Regions from separate parts of the Rahnella sp. BCC 1045 genome, predicted to be linked through region 2. Evidence: predicted binding sites of a transcription regulator. Region 2 holds the regulator's gene; the other holds the start of a gene.

Region 1 (8,064 bases), on a different contig from region 2:
GCGGGCGCATTCGGCCTGCAACCAAACTGGTTACAGTCTGAAATTCTGATCAACACCGATTCTGAAACCGAAGGCGAAATCTACATGGGTTGCGCCGGCGGGATTGATTTTACCGCCACTCTGCCACTGAGCCGCGAAGCGGTTCCGGCCGGTTTCACCACGCTGAAACTGACCCTGAAGGGACTGAAAGGCGGCCACTCCGGCGCGGATATCCACCTCGGTCTGGGCAATGCCAGCAAACTGCTGGTGCGCTTCCTGTCAGAACACGCCGACACCCTCGGCCTGCGCCTGCTGGATTTCACCGGCGGTACGCTGCGTAACGCCATTCCCCGCGAAGCCATCGCCACACTGGCGATTGCAGCCGATAAAGCAGACGCACTGAAAGCCGCTGCACAGGAATTCCTGGCAACGATTCAGTTCGAGCTGTCTGCGGTTGAGAAGAAAATCGCTTTTGTCGTGGAAGCAGCAGAAAGTACTGCGAAAGCGCTGAGCAAAGACAGCCAGGGCAAATTCATTGCGTTGCTGAACGCGACGCCAAACGGCGTGATCCGCATGAGCGATGACGTCAAAGGCGTGGTAGAAACCTCCCTGAACGTCGGCGTTGTCACCATGAAAGATGACGAAGTCGCGATCAACAGCCTGATCCGTTCCCTTATCGACAGCGGCAAAGAATACGTCGTTAGCATGCTGAAGTCGCTGAGCGAACTGGCAGGCGCGAAAAGTCTGGCAAAAGGCAGCTATCCTGGCTGGAAACCTGAACCAAGCTCTCCGGTGATGACGCTGGTGCGTGAAACCTACGAAACGCTGTTCAGCAAAACCCCGAATATCATGGTGATCCACGCCGGTCTGGAATGCGGTCTGTTCAAAAAACCGTACCCGGACATGGACATGGTTTCCATCGGGCCAACCATCACCGGGCCACACTCGCCGGACGAGCAGGTTGAAATCGCCAGCGTTGAGTTGTACTGGAAACTGCTGACAGCTCTGCTGAAAGCGATTCCTGAACGCGGTTAATACTCGATCAATCCCCTGAATCATTCGGGCTGTATCAAGGCGGCAATTGAGTAAATACCCGGGAGCATACACAAGTAGGTGACCGGGATTTGCGAAGGCAGCCAACGCAGAGACAGTTTGAAGGATGACGGGGATTACTCCCAGGGAAGAAGAAGTTGCCGCTCAATCTGCGGATCCTGCAACGTGACATGCAACCCCACCAGCCTGACTCCCCGCCCGCCGCGCCGCTGTTCCCACGCTTCACGCGCGACTTTCAGTAAATCTTCTTTATTGAGCACCGGCCAGACATGTTCCTGCGTCGTCTGCTGGAAATCATGGAATTTGAGTTTCACGCCCTGACGCGCGATGCGTAAATTCGGGCTGACACGGCTCAGGCGCGTTTGTAATTCAGGATATAAGCGTTCGATCAGTGCCACGCATTCTTCCCAGCTGTGGATATCTTCCGCCAGCGTGCGTTCCACGCCGACAGATTTCCGCAGCCGCTCGGCTGAAATCTCACGGTCGTCGATGCCCTGACAACGCTCCCACAGCACGCGTCCAAACTTCCCGAAACGCTTGAGCAGCCTCGCTAAATCATAGCGCTGTACGTCGCCGCAGGTGATCAGCCCCTGCTCCTGCAATCGCTGGGCGGTGACTTTGCCAACGCCGGGGATTTTACTCAGCGGCAGATCCAGTAAAAAAGCTTCAACCTTGTCTGGCGTAATCACAAACTGGCCGTTGGGTTTATTCAGGTCTGAGGCAATTTTTGCCAGAAATTTGATAGGCGCAATGCCCGCTGAGGCCGTCAGATTAATTTCCTCAAAAATGGCCTGACGGATTTCAGCGGCGATCAGCGTCGCGGAGCCATTGCATTGGGTCGATTCTGAAACATCCAGATAAGCTTCGTCGAGTGACAGCGGCTCGATCAATGGCGTATAACGCGCAAAGATTTCGCGAATATGGTTGGACGCTTCTTTATACGCTTCCATTCTGCCGGGAATCACTTTCAGGTGCGGGCAAAGTTTGAGCGCCATTCCGGTCGGCATCGCGCTGTGTACGCCGAATTTGCGTGCCGGATAATTGGCGGTGCTGATGACGCCACGCCGGTCACGGCTGCCACCGATGGCGATAGGAATGTCGCGCAGGGAAGGATCATCGCGCATCTCGACGGCCGCGAAAAAGCAGTCCATATCCACATGAATGATTTTGCGCATAGCCCTCCCCCAATGACTGTATAAGTATACAGTTGAATCAGGAGATTTCAAACACAGAAAATGACGGTTAATTTGGCTTAATTAATCACCATTAATGGCATCAGAAAGTATTTACATTTCCTGAAGCGAGAATTCAATATTTGGTGATTGCTAAAAAATTAATCAGTATTAATATGGCAACGTTTCAGACAGGCAGTACATAAGAAGAAAATCAGTGGCGGTCTTACAGGCAGTTCATCTGTAGACAAAATAATCAAAATTATTATCGAGCAGGACTTAGAATGATCAGAATCGCGCTGTTTCTTGCGATGCTCCTCAGTTTGCCTTTATTTACAGCAAATTACGCCGTGGCCAGCGATGCTGTCCCGGTTAACGCGGCACTTAAAAAACAATTGTTAGGTGCTCCCGTTTATATCCAGATTTTCAAACAAGAACGTAAACTCGAATTGTATGCTCAGCTCGACGGCGAATATCGTCTGATCGGCAGTTACGGCATCTGCGATTTTTCTGGCGGTTTAGGAAATAAACGTCGTGAAGGTGATTTTAAAAGCCCGGAAGGTTTCTACAACGTGGATATTCACCACCTGAAACCGGACAGCCGCTTTTATCGCGCCATCAACATAGGTTTCCCCAACGCCTATGACATCTCGCAAGGTTATTCAGGTAAGTATCTGATGATCCACGGCAACTGCAAATCTATCGGTTGCTACGCGATGACTGACGGTTATATGGATGAAATCTTCACCTACGTGCAGGCGGCCTTCCAGTTCGGCCAGCGCAACGTGCAGATCAGCATTTATCCGTTCAAAATGACCGATGCCAACATGCAGTCGCACAAAAACTCAAGCTACATCACGTTCTGGCGTCAGCTACAGCCGGGCTTTGCGTACTTTGAGAAGCACCATCAGCCACCGAACGTTGTGGTGACTAATGGGAAATATGAAGTGCTGCAACCGTTGTCAAACATCCCGCTGCCTTCACAGCTGGCGTTCGCCCCGGTGAAATAATGCGAATTCACCTGGAGCAATTTTGTTCCAGGTTTCGTTTGCCGTCAGCGGTTGCGTGGCAATCACGGTGACGACATCATCCGGTGTCGTCTGCTGCTGAAAATCAATTTCCACATCCTGATCCAACAACGTTGCCTTTCCGAAAGGCGCCCGCCGCGTGATCCAGTGCAGATTGGTCGAACAATAGGCCATCACAAAATGCCCGTCCGACAACAGCATATTAAACACGCCCTTTTGCCGTAACTCATCTGCCAGCGACGCAATATACCGGAACACCGGCGGCCAGCTGGCCGGACGACGCGGATAACGCTGCGTAAGTTTATGCAGCAACCAGCAAAATGCGTATTCACTGTCGGTTTGCCCGACCGGACGCAACGTACCGGTATCCAGCTGACGATAACCGCGAAGCTGGCCGTTGTGCGCGTAAGTCCAGTTATGGCCCCACAGTTCGCGGGTAAACGGATGGGTATTCTCCAGCGCCACTTCGCCACGGTTAGCCTGACGAATATGGGAAATCACCGCGCAGGATTTGATCGGATAATCCTGAACAAGGCGGGCAATAGGCGAATTAAAACTCGGCATCGGATCTTTAAAAGTACGACAGCCATTCCCCTCGTAGAAGGTAATGCCCCAGCCGTCTTTATGCGGGCCTGTCCCGCCACCGCGCTGCACTAATCCACTGAAACTGAAGCAAATATCAGTTGGAACGTTAGCGCTCATCCCGAGCAATTCGCACATCTCCCGCCTCCTTTACAGCAAAAGCATTACGCCTTCGCCATCTCTTTTTCGATTAATAAGATCAGGATATGAATCACTTTAATGTGGATTTCCTGCACGCGGTCAGCGAAGCCAAAGTGTGGCACGCGAATTTCCACGTCAGCAGAACCGTCCATTTTACCGCCGTCTTTTCCGGTCAGGGTAATAACTTTCATGCCTTTGGCGCGCGCGGCTTCAATCGCTTTGATCACGTTACCGGAATTGCCGGATGTGGAGATGCCCAACAGCACATCGCCTTTCTGACCCACGGCTTCCAGATAACGGGAGAAGATATATTCGTAACCGAAATCGTTGCCCACGCAGGAGATGTGGCTGACGTCAGAAATCGCAATCGCCGGGTAGCCCGGACGGTTTTCACGATAGCGGCCGGTCAGTTCTTCTGCGAAATGCATGGCGTCACAGTGTGAACCGCCGTTACCGCAGGAAATCACTTTCCCACCCGCCTTGAATGAATCGGCCAGCAGCACTGCTGCACGTTGAATAGACTCAATATTTGCCGGATCGCCGATGAATTTATTCAGCGTAGCAGCAGCTTCGTTCAGTTCAGTACGGATAATATCCTGGTACATAGCAGCCTCTTTTATGTCCATTTGCAGCCAGCTGTGGCTGGCCGATAGCAATAAAACTTTCCGCTGAGCAGTTTAACGGAAAGCCGAAACAGCGAGAAGCCAAGAAGCGGTAATGATTCTTATAGTTTCCGTTTTTGACGCTTCGTGCGGCCGGTTTGTGAGCTGTGTTGTAATTAGTATGTAAACACATTGATAAAGAAATGAGCATGAACTAAAACCATTGTATCCCTACAACAGGTCAGACCTCCTACTACTCAGGAGCTTTACTATGATGGTTCTTAGCATTGTTGCATTTGTCGTGATCCTTGGTGCGTTGTTCTATCACAAGGTCAACCTTGCCTTTAGCAGCCTGATTTTACTGGCATTTACTGCTGCCATGGGCGCCATTCATCTTTGGACGTTGTGGCTGTTACTGCCACTGGCGATTATTCTGCTGCCGTTCAATGTGCCCGCACTGCGCCGCGCATTGTTCTCCGCGCCGGCACTTCGCACCTTCCGTAAAGTGATGCCCGCCATGTCGCGTACCGAAAAAGAAGCGATTGAAGCCGGTACGACCTGGTGGGAAGGCGATCTGTTCGGCGGTAAGCCGGACTGGAGAAAATTGCAGGATTACCCTGAACAACACCTGACCGAAGAAGAGCAGCGCTTTATCGACGGCCCGGTTGAAGAAGCCTGTCGCATGGCGAACGACTTTGAGATCACGCACGAACTGGCTGATTTGCCGCCGGAGTTGTGGGCGTATCTGAAAGAGCACCGCTTCTTCGCGATGATCATTAAGAAAGAGTACGGCGGTCTGGAATTCTCCGCTTACGCTCAGGCCCGCGTGTTACAGAAACTGGCGGGTGTATCCGGAATTCTGGCGATCACCGTCGGCGTGCCGAACTCCCTCGGTCCGGGCGAATTGCTGCAACATTACGGCACCGAAGAACAGAAAGACCACTATCTGCCTCGTCTGGCTCAAGGTCTGGAAATCCCTTGTTTCGCCCTGACCAGCCCGGAAGCCGGGTCTGATGCCGGCGCAATTCCGGATTTCGGTATCGTCTGTAAAGGCCAGTGGCAGGGCAAAGAAGTGCTCGGTATGCGCCTGACCTGGAACAAGCGTTACATCACGCTGGCACCTATCGCCACCGTGCTCGGTCTGGCGTTTAAACTGAAAGACCCCGACCATCTGCTCGGCAGTGAAACGGATCTGGGTATTACCTGTGCGCTGATCCCTACGGACACCCAGGGCGTGGAAATTGGCCACCGCCACTTCCCGCTGAACGTGCCATTCCAGAACGGTCCGACCCGCGGTAACGATATTTTCGTTCCGATCGATTACATCATCGGCGGCCCGAAAATGGCCGGTCAGGGCTGGCGTATGCTGGTGGAATGTCTGTCCGTGGGCCGCGGCATTACCCTGCCGTCTAACTCCACCGGCAGCCTGAAATCACTTGCGATGGCGACCGGCGCTTACGCGTACATTCGCCGTCAGTTCAAACTGCCTATCGGTAAAATGGAAGGCATCGAAGAACCGCTGGCGCGTATTGCCGGTAACGCTTATGTGATGGACGCCGCTGCAACACTCATCACCAACGGCATTATGCTCGGTGAAAAACCGGCAGTGCTGTCGGCGATTGTGAAATATCACTGTACCCACCGTGGTCAGCGCGCTGTCATGGACGCGATGGATATCACCGGCGGTAAAGGCATCATGCTCGGTAAAAGCAACTTCGTGGCCCGTACCTATCAGGGCGCGCCGATTGCGATTACCGTGGAAGGCGCCAACATTCTGACCCGCAGCATGATCATCTTCGGTCAGGGCGCTATCCGTTGCCATCCTTACGTTCTGCGTGAAATGGCGGCGGCTGAGAAAAATGATCTGGACGATTTCGACCGTGCGCTGTTCGGGCATATCGGCCACGTCGGCAGCAACAAAGTGCGCAGCTTCTGGCTCGGTCTGACCAACGGCCGCACCAGCGATACGCCGGTTAACGATAAAACCGCGCGTTATTACCAGCACATTAACCGTCTGAGCGCTAACCTCGCGCTGCTGGCTGACGTGTCCATGGGCGTGCTGGGCGGCAGCCTGAAACGTCGCGAACGTATTTCCGCCCGGCTCGGCGATATCCTCAGCCAGATGTATCTGGCGACGGCGACCCTGAAACGCTTTGATGAAGAAGGTTGCAACAAGGCTGATTTACCGTTGGTTCACTGGGGCGTGCAGGATTGTCTGCATCAGGCCGAAGTGGCTATCGACGACCTGCTGCGTAACTTCCCGAATGCGTTTGTGGCGGGCGTGATGCGCCTGGTGATTTTCCCGCTGGGCCGTTCACACGCGGCACCGTCAGATCGTCTTGATCATGAACTGGCGCGTATTCTTCAGGTGCCTTCTGCGACCCGCAGCCGCATTGGTCGCGGTCAGTATCTGACGCCAAGCGAGCACAACCCGGTCGGGCTGCTGGAAGAAGCGTTACTGGATATTCTGGCCGCCGAACCGGTGCATAAACGCCTGTGCGACGCGATGGGTAAAAAACTGCCGTTCACCCGTCTGGATATTCTGGCGCAAAAAGGTCTGGATGCCGGTCACCTGAGCGCCGACGACGCGCGCATTCTCAGCCGTGCGGAAGAAAGCCGCCTGCGTTCTATTAACGTCGATGATTTTGAGCCACACGAACTGGCCGCGAAAAAGCAGGACGTGGAGGAAGAAAGCGCAAAAAAGGATGACGCCAAACCGCGCCATACCGAAGCCGCTTAATTCTTAAAATTTACGGTTAAAAAAAGCCTGAGTGTTTACGCACTCAGGTTTTTTCTTTTCTGGATGACGGGTAATCAGAAGTAATACTTGAATCTTACACGCCCGCCATAGCGCTGATCGCTGTCATTATCGTTGCTGTAATGTTTATCCGCTTCCAGCATCGACACGTACGCGCCCAGATAGACATTGAAGTTCTTCATGTCCATCACGTTCGGGATGAGATAACTGGCGTGGATCGTATGAATATCGTAGCTCCCCGGCTCGCTGAACCAGTCATCACCGGCGTTTTCGTCATTCATTGGCCGTAAACCGTTGGCATTAAACTCTTCAATACGGTTATGCGCGTAGATGTAACCCAGTTCGAAGTTTTTCCACAGGGCATTAGTGCCGACCGTGAAATCTTTCTCGTCGGAGGCGTCCATGTACGCCGTGCTCAGGTTCGCTACGATGCCGTTTTCCGGATCCGCTTTCTGCCCGTTCCAGGTCATGGTCATGCCGTAACCGTTACGTTTGGACTGATCAATGGTTTCGCCCTGATCGTTCTTGTAGCCGTAAGCATTGTTGACGATATTGGTTTCCATCGCCGCAGCGACGGAGAACGCCTCGCCTTTCCAGGCAATAACCGGCCGCAGATACGCGACGTTTTTATCCTGTTCAAGATGGTTTCCGTGATAGTTATTTTCGGCAAACAGCGAAGTGCCGTCTTCAAGCAGAGTATTGAGTTCGAAATACCAGTTACCGATATTTTTATTCAGCAGAATATTACC
Region 2 (8,064 bases):
CCGCTGCCAAGCGGTGCGATTTCCGGTAAGCAGGCGAAAATGCTTTTTGCCGGGCTGGTGCTGGTTTCGTTCCTGCTGGTTCTGCTGCTTAACCGCATGACGATTTTGCTGTCTCTTGCCGGGCTGGCGCTGGCATGGATTTATCCGTTTATGAAGCGGGTCAGCCATTTGCCTCAGGTGGTTTTGGGCGCGGCATTTGGCTGGGCCATTCCGATGGCGTATGCGGCGGTGAGCGAAAGCGTACCGCTCAGCTGCTGGCTGATGTTTGCCGCTAATATCTGCTGGACGGTGGCGTACGACACGCAATACGCCATGGTTGACCGCGATGATGATTTGAAAATCGGTGTGAAATCGACAGCGATTCTGTTCGGTCGTTTTGACACGCTGATTATCGGCCTGCTGCAACTGGCGACGTTAATACTGATGGGCATTGTCGGCCATCTTTCCCAGCTTGGCGCGCCGTTCTACTGGTCGCTGCTGCTGGCCGCTGCGCTGTTTGTGCATCAGCAAAAGCTGATTGCTAAACGCGAGCGTGACGCCTGTTTCCTGGCTTTTCGCCAGAACAACTATGTCGGACTGGTGCTGTTCCTTGGCATTCTGATGAGTTTATCTGCTTTCAGCTTCTGAGCCTTTCAGGCAATAAAAAACGCCCGGTCTTTTTATAAGCCCGGGCGTTTTGCTTTATGGCGTTACCGCAATGATTTTAACGTCAATCAGTGATCGGTATCGCGCACGTCCATTTTAGGCTCAGCCGGAGGTTCTGTCGGTTGCGGCAGTTCCGAAGGCATACCTGCGCTTTCAATGGTGAGCTTGATATCCGGCGTCATCAAATCGCTGAGCATGATGTAAATCTCTCGCGTTTGCTCCTGAATCGCATCACCGCTGTCACTGATATAGCCCTCAGCGCGTAACGTGCCGACGAGCGTCGAGAACACCGCTTTGTCGAAGAATTCTGGCGCATTGATACCGTGAAGTACGGACAAACGCTGCGCCATAATCCGGCTCTCTTTTTCCAGCGCACCACGGTTGATACTTGGATTATTGGTGAGCAGGGAGAAGGTGATCGCGTAGCGTTGCAGCGTTTCACGCACACCTGCGGCCAGCAGTTGCAACGTGCGGATACGCGCCGGGTTAAGCGTCAGTTCGTCGTCTTCCAGATGAATGATTTGCTGACGAGCCAGTTCCAGCGTCAGGACATCCAGCACCTGCGGCAGCTCCGACTTATCGAAATACATAAACAGTTCAGCTTTGAGCATCGGGTAAATCAGCTCTACCTGACGCAGCAATTCAGCACGACTCACATGGCGGTGGTGCATCACGATACTTGAAATCAGCGACGGCAGAACCAGCATATGGTGGATGTTGTTGCGGTAATACGTCATCAGCACCGCTTGTTCGCGCGGCAGAACGATGATGTCGCCGATATTGTCTTTCTCGACCTGGAACTTGTTCATGTTCAGCGCGTGATCGAGCAGCTGATCGGCGCTCAGATCAGGCACGGTCGAATCCGCGTTATAAGGTACGTTACGCAGCAATTGCAGATAGCAGTCGATTTGTTCGATCAGCTGTTCGCGGGTCAGTGAGCGCTGTCGTGATGCCAGCAGCGCGGTACAACACAGGTTCATGGCATTGGCTGCCGCTGAGTTGTTGATACGCACCATGATCTGCTCTGCCAGATCCTGCACCGTTGGCGTCAGCCAGCTTGGACGTTGCGCTTCGATAGGATCGATTGCTTCACGCCAGGTCGGCACATTCTGGTTCAGGTACGTGGTCAGATGCAGCGGCTCACCGAAATTGACATAACCCTGGCCAAGGTTGCGCAGTTTGCGTAGACCATTGAGCATCTGGGTCAGGCTTTCTTTTTCTTTGGTCGCACCGCGCAATTCTTTCGCGTAGGTCCCCACTTCCATCACGTGCTCATAACCGATGTAAATCGGCACTAACGTAATCGGACGTGAACCGCCGCGCAGCATGGCCTGAATGGTCATCGCCAGCGTACCGGTTTTGGGTTCAAGCAGGCGTCCGGTGCGTGAACGACCCCCTTCGACAAAGTATTCGACCGAATAACCACGGCTGAACAACTCGCCCAGATATTCACGGAAAACGGTGGAATAGAGTTTGTTGCCTTTAAAGGTACGACGAATGAAGAACGCGCCAAGACGGCGGAAAATCGGACCGGCTGGCCAGAAATTCAGGTTGATACCGGCAGCGATATGCGGCGGCACCAGCCCCTGGTGATAGAGCACGTAAGACAACAGCAGGTAGTCCATATGACTGCGGTGGCAGGGCACATACACAATTTCCTGACCATCCAGCGCCAGCTGACGGACACGCTCAGCATTGTTGACGTTGATGCCTTTATATAAGCGGTTCCACGTCCAGCTCAGCACACGGTCCGACAGACGCACGGCCTCATAAGAGAAATTCGCCGCGATTTCTTCCATCAGCGCGATAGCATTCTGCTGGGCTTTTTCATGGGAAATTTTCTTGCTGCGGGCTTCGTCTTCAATCGCTTTTTCGATGGCCTTGGAAGCCAGCAGCTTATTGAATAAATCCTGACGAGCTGGAAGGCGCGGGCCGACTGCCGCCAGACGCTGGCGGGAGAAATGCATGCGCGCCACGCGTGCCAGTTTCTGAGCGATAGTTTTGTCTGTACCGTGTTCCGTCGCCATATAGCGCAGGGAAACGGTATTAGAGAAACGAACAAAACTGTCACGTCCGAGCCACAGCACGGCGAAGAATTTCTGGATGCCATTCAGCACGCGCAGATGCGGCGTATCATCCTGACCTTCCCGGCCCGGCGCACGACCAAACATCACGGAAACTGGCAGCATCTGAATGTCTAAATCCGGATTGTTGCGATGCAAATCCAGATAGTCGTGGAACAGCTTTACGGATTCCTGCTTCGGCGTGTAATAAGAGAATACGCGCGGGCCTTCAGCAATGAAAACATGGCTTGGCAGCAGGGTTCCGTCGATTTCCAGCGGAATAAGAGGGTCGGGCAGATTCTCGGCCAGACATTGCGCACGCAACGTCAGCAAGTCTGCTTTGGAGTTATAAGGCAATACGTACAAAATCGGGCGCGTCGGGTCTAAATGCAACTCGGTAACCGGATCTGAAGGTATGACCTTGCTCTTTACCAGCAATGAGAGTGGTAAATTCAATAATGTGTAATAAAGTCTACGCCAACCTGACATAAAAACGTGAAGCCTCTTGTTAGCAATTTCGCCGCAAGGATACCAGAAAGCTCAGATGAGATCTGTGGTGATGCGATACCATATAACAGCTAAAATGCTGCAAACACTCAAAGGATCAGTACCCGAAATGGCGAACCAAGTCACCGGATTTACCCGAATTTATAAAGCAGCCGGATATTCCTGGAAAGGATTGAAAGCCGCATGGCAAAATGAAGCGGCTTTTCGCCAGGAAGCCAGCGTCGCTATCCCGCTAATTTTGTTATCTTTCTGGCTGGATGTCAGCAGTATAGAACGTATCCTGCTGATTGGCTCCGTCGTGCTGGTGTGTGTGACTGAACTGCTTAACAGCGCCATTGAATCCGCGATTGACCGCATCGGGCCTGAGTTTCACGTCCTGTCTGGACGTGCGAAAGATATTGGCTCCGCCGCCGTACTTCTGACCATCATATTGGCGATTTTTGTCTGGGTCAGCATCTTTTGGCCGCGATGGTTCTGATCTGGAACCTGTATTCCAGGAATTGTCGTTATGCCCTGTTTTTATTCAATCTTAGGTTTTCATTGCCCGTTTAGCTGTATATACTCACAGCAAGACTGTATAAACAACCAGGGGGCGGAATGAAAGCTTTAACGACCAGACAACAAGAGGTCTACGACCTTATTCGCGATCATATCTCCACCACCGGTATGCCACCGACCCGCGCAGAGATTGCATCCCGTCTGGGGTTCCGTTCCCCGAACGCGGCGGAAGAACACCTGAAAGCGCTGGCGCGTAAAGGCGTTATCGAGATCGTTTCCGGTGCTTCGCGCGGTATTCGTCTGCTGATGGAAGAAGAAGAAGGTTTACCGCTGATTGGCCGCGTTGCCGCCGGTGAACCGCTGCTGGCTCAGCAGCACATCGAAGGACATTACCAGGTCGATCCGGCCATGTTTAAACCGAGTGCGGATTTCCTGCTGCGCGTCAGCGGGATGTCGATGCGTGATATCGGTATTCTGGATGGTGACCTACTGGCAGTACACAAAACGCAGGACGTCCGTAACGGGCAGGTTGTCGTTGCGCGTATTGATGATGAAGTCACGGTCAAACGCCTGAAGAAACAGGGCAGTGTTGTTCAGCTGTTGCCTGAAAACAGCGAATTCCAGCCGATTGTGGTTGATTTGCGTGAACAGAATTTCAGCATTGAAGGTCTGGCGGTTGGCGTTATCCGCAACGGCGACTGGATCTAATCTGCGCTTAAGTTCTACGTTGCAGGTGCATTGGCCGCCTCTGACGCGCCTGTAAATATCAGTATCTCATCGCCCCGTTTTGGGGCGATATTGTTTGAAGCTGCTTATAAACTTTCCCGATAAAATCCTTTTTCTCATGTGTTATCCGCTGCGTTGCCTGTTTAGATCAAATGCCGGATTTGCACTCTCTGTGCTCTGAATTACAGGCCTTTTTCAGTCAGACAGATTCCAATTCCACGTTATATCCTGCTTTGGATTAATCCTAATAGTGGTTTTTATCCCTGTTTTGGGAAGACGAATCCGCATTCTCTACTAAGCTTTGAAGTGTTAAGGACGGGCTGCCAGCAAACGTGCAGCTCCACAACCCAAGGTAACAGGAGATATTTATCATGAATAAGGACCAAGCCGACGGTAACTGGAAGCAGTTCAAAGGGAAAGTGAAAGAACAGTGGGGTAAGCTGACTGATGACGACCTGACAGTCGTTGAAGGTAAACGTGATCAGCTGGTAGGTAAGATTCAGGAGCGATATGGCTATCAGAAGGATCAGGCCGAGAAAGAGCTCAAGGATTGGGAATCGAAAAACAAATATCACTGGTAACACGCGACTCCCCCTCGCGTATCAGTGACGTATCCTGAGTTATTGCTGCTCCTACCCGGAACACTTTCAGGATACGGGTACAAGGATGTACCCAACCTTCAACATCTTCCTTCTACATCTTCCTTCTACACCTTAAATTATCCGTTCAGCTGCGTTAAAACCCTTCCGCTTTACGCCTTTTGAAATTCCATCAAAAACACCTGATTTCTCAGCGTTTTTTTACCACAATGCTGTGGTCGTGTTCGCAATGATCGTGGCTGTCGCAGGTTTCAACAACTTTGCATTCGGCACATAAGCCATGCGCTTCAACGACCGAATGACGCAACTCAAAACCAGATTCAAGTGCCAGTTTCGCCAGACGTTCTTCAATGCCGTCTGTGGTTTTTTCCGTGACCAGCCCGCAGCGGTCACAGATAAATAGCGCGGAAGTGTGGCTCGGCTCTTCGAAATGATGGCAAAGCACATAGCTGTTAGCCGATTCAACCCGATGAATAAACCCTTGTTCCAGCAGAAAATCCAGCGCCCGGTAAACCGTTGGCGGTTTGGCCTGTGGTTCGCTGACGCGCAGCAGATCCAGCAAGTCATAGGCGCTGATCGCACCGGGTTGTTGCGCCATCAGTCGCAAAACTTCCAGCCGCTGCGGTGTAAGACGAACATTGCGCTGCTGGCAAAGTTCTTCAGCTTGTGAAAGTAATTTTTCCGGATTATTCAGGGTCATAGCAACATTCTCTGAGCGCAGATTGGGATAAATAGGCCACATCATGCAGCCATTCTTAATTTTATCATGCTTCAGCCAGATCGACGAATTATGCGCCGCTCAGCCCGCCATACCTTCCAGCGCTTTTTCCACATACAGGTAACCAATGCCCATAATTTGCTGCTCGCGGCTTAGCGTGCCGGGCGCAATGTGTGTCGCCTGCGTTTTGACATGATCGGTTCTGTCAAACGGGTTCAGCCCGCTCTGTGCGCGGACGGCGTTCAGCCAGACGTCGCCGAATCCGCAACTGCGACCGTACAGATAAATACGGTTAATGTTCAAAATATTGAGGAAATTATACAGGCTCAGTCCCAGCGCCCGCGCACCCTCCATCACCTGCGCGCAAAGTGCCGCGTCGCCCTGATGAAACCGGTCAATCAGCTCCTGCGTGCCCGGTGTGCGTGGTGGCTGCAAAGGATTCTCTGTCACGATAAGCTGCCGGGCTTTTTTCTTCAGCGCCGACAGCGAAGCCAGCGTTTCCAGGCAACCATAGCGACCACAGGCGCAGCGGCTGCCCTGCGGATCGACAATCGTGTGCCCGAGTTGCCCGCTGCCAAAAAGGCTGCCGCGATAAATCTGCTGATTGATCACGAAAGAAGATCCGATGCCGTAATCGACGTTGATCACGCAAAAATCATGCTGGTCGTTCGCGTGCTGCCACTTCTCGGCCAGCGCCAGCATGATGCAGTCGTTATCCATCAGGATTTCGGTTTGCAGCTTCTCTTCGAGCAAATATTTAATCTCGATTTCGCCGGTCCACGGTGCCTGCGGCATGCGCTGAGACACGCCGGTAGTCGGATTCACCTGCCCGTGGATCGCCAGCGCCAGCCGGATTTTGAGGCCGGGGAATTTCTTCCGATACTGATGAAAACAGGCTTCGATCTGCGCCAGCATCGCTTCCGGCGTTTTGACCGCAATATCCGTCAGCTGGTAGCCGCTCAGCGGCAAAATCAGCCGGTTCACCAGAATGCTCTCGATGCGATAAGGCGTGATGTTCATGCACAAGATCGTGCTGTCATCCGTGGCGACCTGATAACTTCCGCCGCCAAGCCCGCGGGAATGCAAATTCACCGGATTATGGGTGATCAGTCCGTCGTTTTGCAGATCATCAAGGATCTTGCTGATAGCCGGAATCGACAGATGTGAAAGCCGCGACAGCGTTGATTTACTGGTATTTTTCTCCCGGTAAAGCAACGTCATCAGCACCTGCTTATTAAACTGACGTACCCGCAGATTGTTCAATCCTTCCATCGGCATTTACTAAACCCCGTTTACTGAATTGCGTGACCGTAGCGGATCCGCGTCTTTTGTACGTTGCGTAGACTCTCGAAATTGATATTTAGGTATGACGTATTGAGGACAAATCATGAGCGGAACAGTAAAAGTCTGGCAGGAAGCGGTGGATTTACCGACCTGGTTAACAGGGAAACAGGACACGCACCCGATGTTTCTGGCGCACCGGGTGTATCAGGGCTCGTCCGGCGCGGTCTATCCGTACGGCGTGACCGATACGCTGACCGGTGAGAAAGTCATGAAAACCTATCAGGCGCTGTATCTGGAAAATGATTATATCAAAATCATGCTGTTACCCGAGCTTGGCGGGCGTGTACATCGCGCCTGGGACAAAGTAAAACAGCGTGATTTTGTCTATTACAACGAAGTCGTGAAACCGGCACTGGTCGGCTTGCTCGGGCCGTGGATTTCCGGCGGCATTGAATTTAACTGGCCGCAACATCACCGCCCGACCACTTTTATGCCGGTAGACTTCACGATTGCCGAGCAGGAAAACGGCGCGAAAACGGTCTGGATGGGTGAAGTTGAGCCGATGCGCGGTTTGCAGGTGATGACCGGTTTCACGGTGTATCCGGACAAAGCGTTGCTGGAAATCAGCGCGAAAATTTACAACGGCAATCCAACGCCGCGCCATTTCCTGTGGTGGGCGAACCCCGCGGTCACCGGCGGCGACGGTCATCAGAGTGTATTCCCGCCGGACGTCACCGCGGTTTTCGATCACGGCAAACGCGACGTCTCGTCATTCCCGATAGCCACCGGCACTTACTACAAAGTGGATTACTCGGCAGGCACCGATATCTCGCGCTACAAAAACATCCCGGTGCCGACTTCATACATGGCGGATAAATCTGACTACGACTTTGTCGGCGCGTATGACCACGATCAGCAGGGCGGATTACTGCACATCGCCGACCATCATGTTTCGCCGGGCAAAAAACAGTGGACGTGGGGGAACTGCGATTTTGGCCGTGCGTGGGACAGAAATCTCACTGAT

Evidence for each region. Region 2 encodes LexA, which represses DNA repair genes until DNA is damaged. Its sites were predicted from a motif close to TNCTGTATGTACATACAGNA; they were not measured.
Region 1: dinB (DNA polymerase IV) is a predicted target of LexA. The motif match lies at 2,222-2,241, and genes of this name have one in related genera.

The regions. Positions count from the first base shown of each region.
Region 1 covers NZ_JAFMOZ010000093.1:8,624-16,687, reverse strand. The annotation lists gene pepD (beta-Ala-His dipeptidase) at 1-1,014, shown strand, start outside; gene dinB (DNA polymerase IV) at 1,149-2,207, opposite strand; gene dpaA (peptidoglycan meso-diaminopimelic acid protein amidase) at 2,489-3,214, shown strand; gene J1782_RS03250 (class II glutamine amidotransferase) at 3,185-3,952, opposite strand; gene lpcA (D-sedoheptulose 7-phosphate isomerase) at 3,979-4,560, opposite strand; gene fadE (acyl-CoA dehydrogenase FadE) at 4,829-7,297, shown strand; gene J1782_RS03235 (carbohydrate porin) at 7,372-8,064, opposite strand, start outside.
Region 2 covers NZ_JAFMOZ010000145.1:29,733-37,796, forward strand. The annotation lists gene ubiA (4-hydroxybenzoate octaprenyltransferase) at 1-627, shown strand, start outside; gene plsB (glycerol-3-phosphate 1-O-acyltransferase PlsB) at 714-3,197, opposite strand; gene J1782_RS25400 (diacylglycerol kinase) at 3,325-3,693, shown strand; gene lexA (transcriptional repressor LexA) at 3,813-4,421, shown strand; gene J1782_RS25410 (CsbD family protein) at 4,811-5,020, shown strand; gene zur (zinc uptake transcriptional repressor Zur) at 5,229-5,738, opposite strand; gene J1782_RS25420 (ROK family transcriptional regulator) at 5,838-7,034, opposite strand; gene J1782_RS25425 (DUF5107 domain-containing protein) at 7,144-8,064, shown strand, end outside.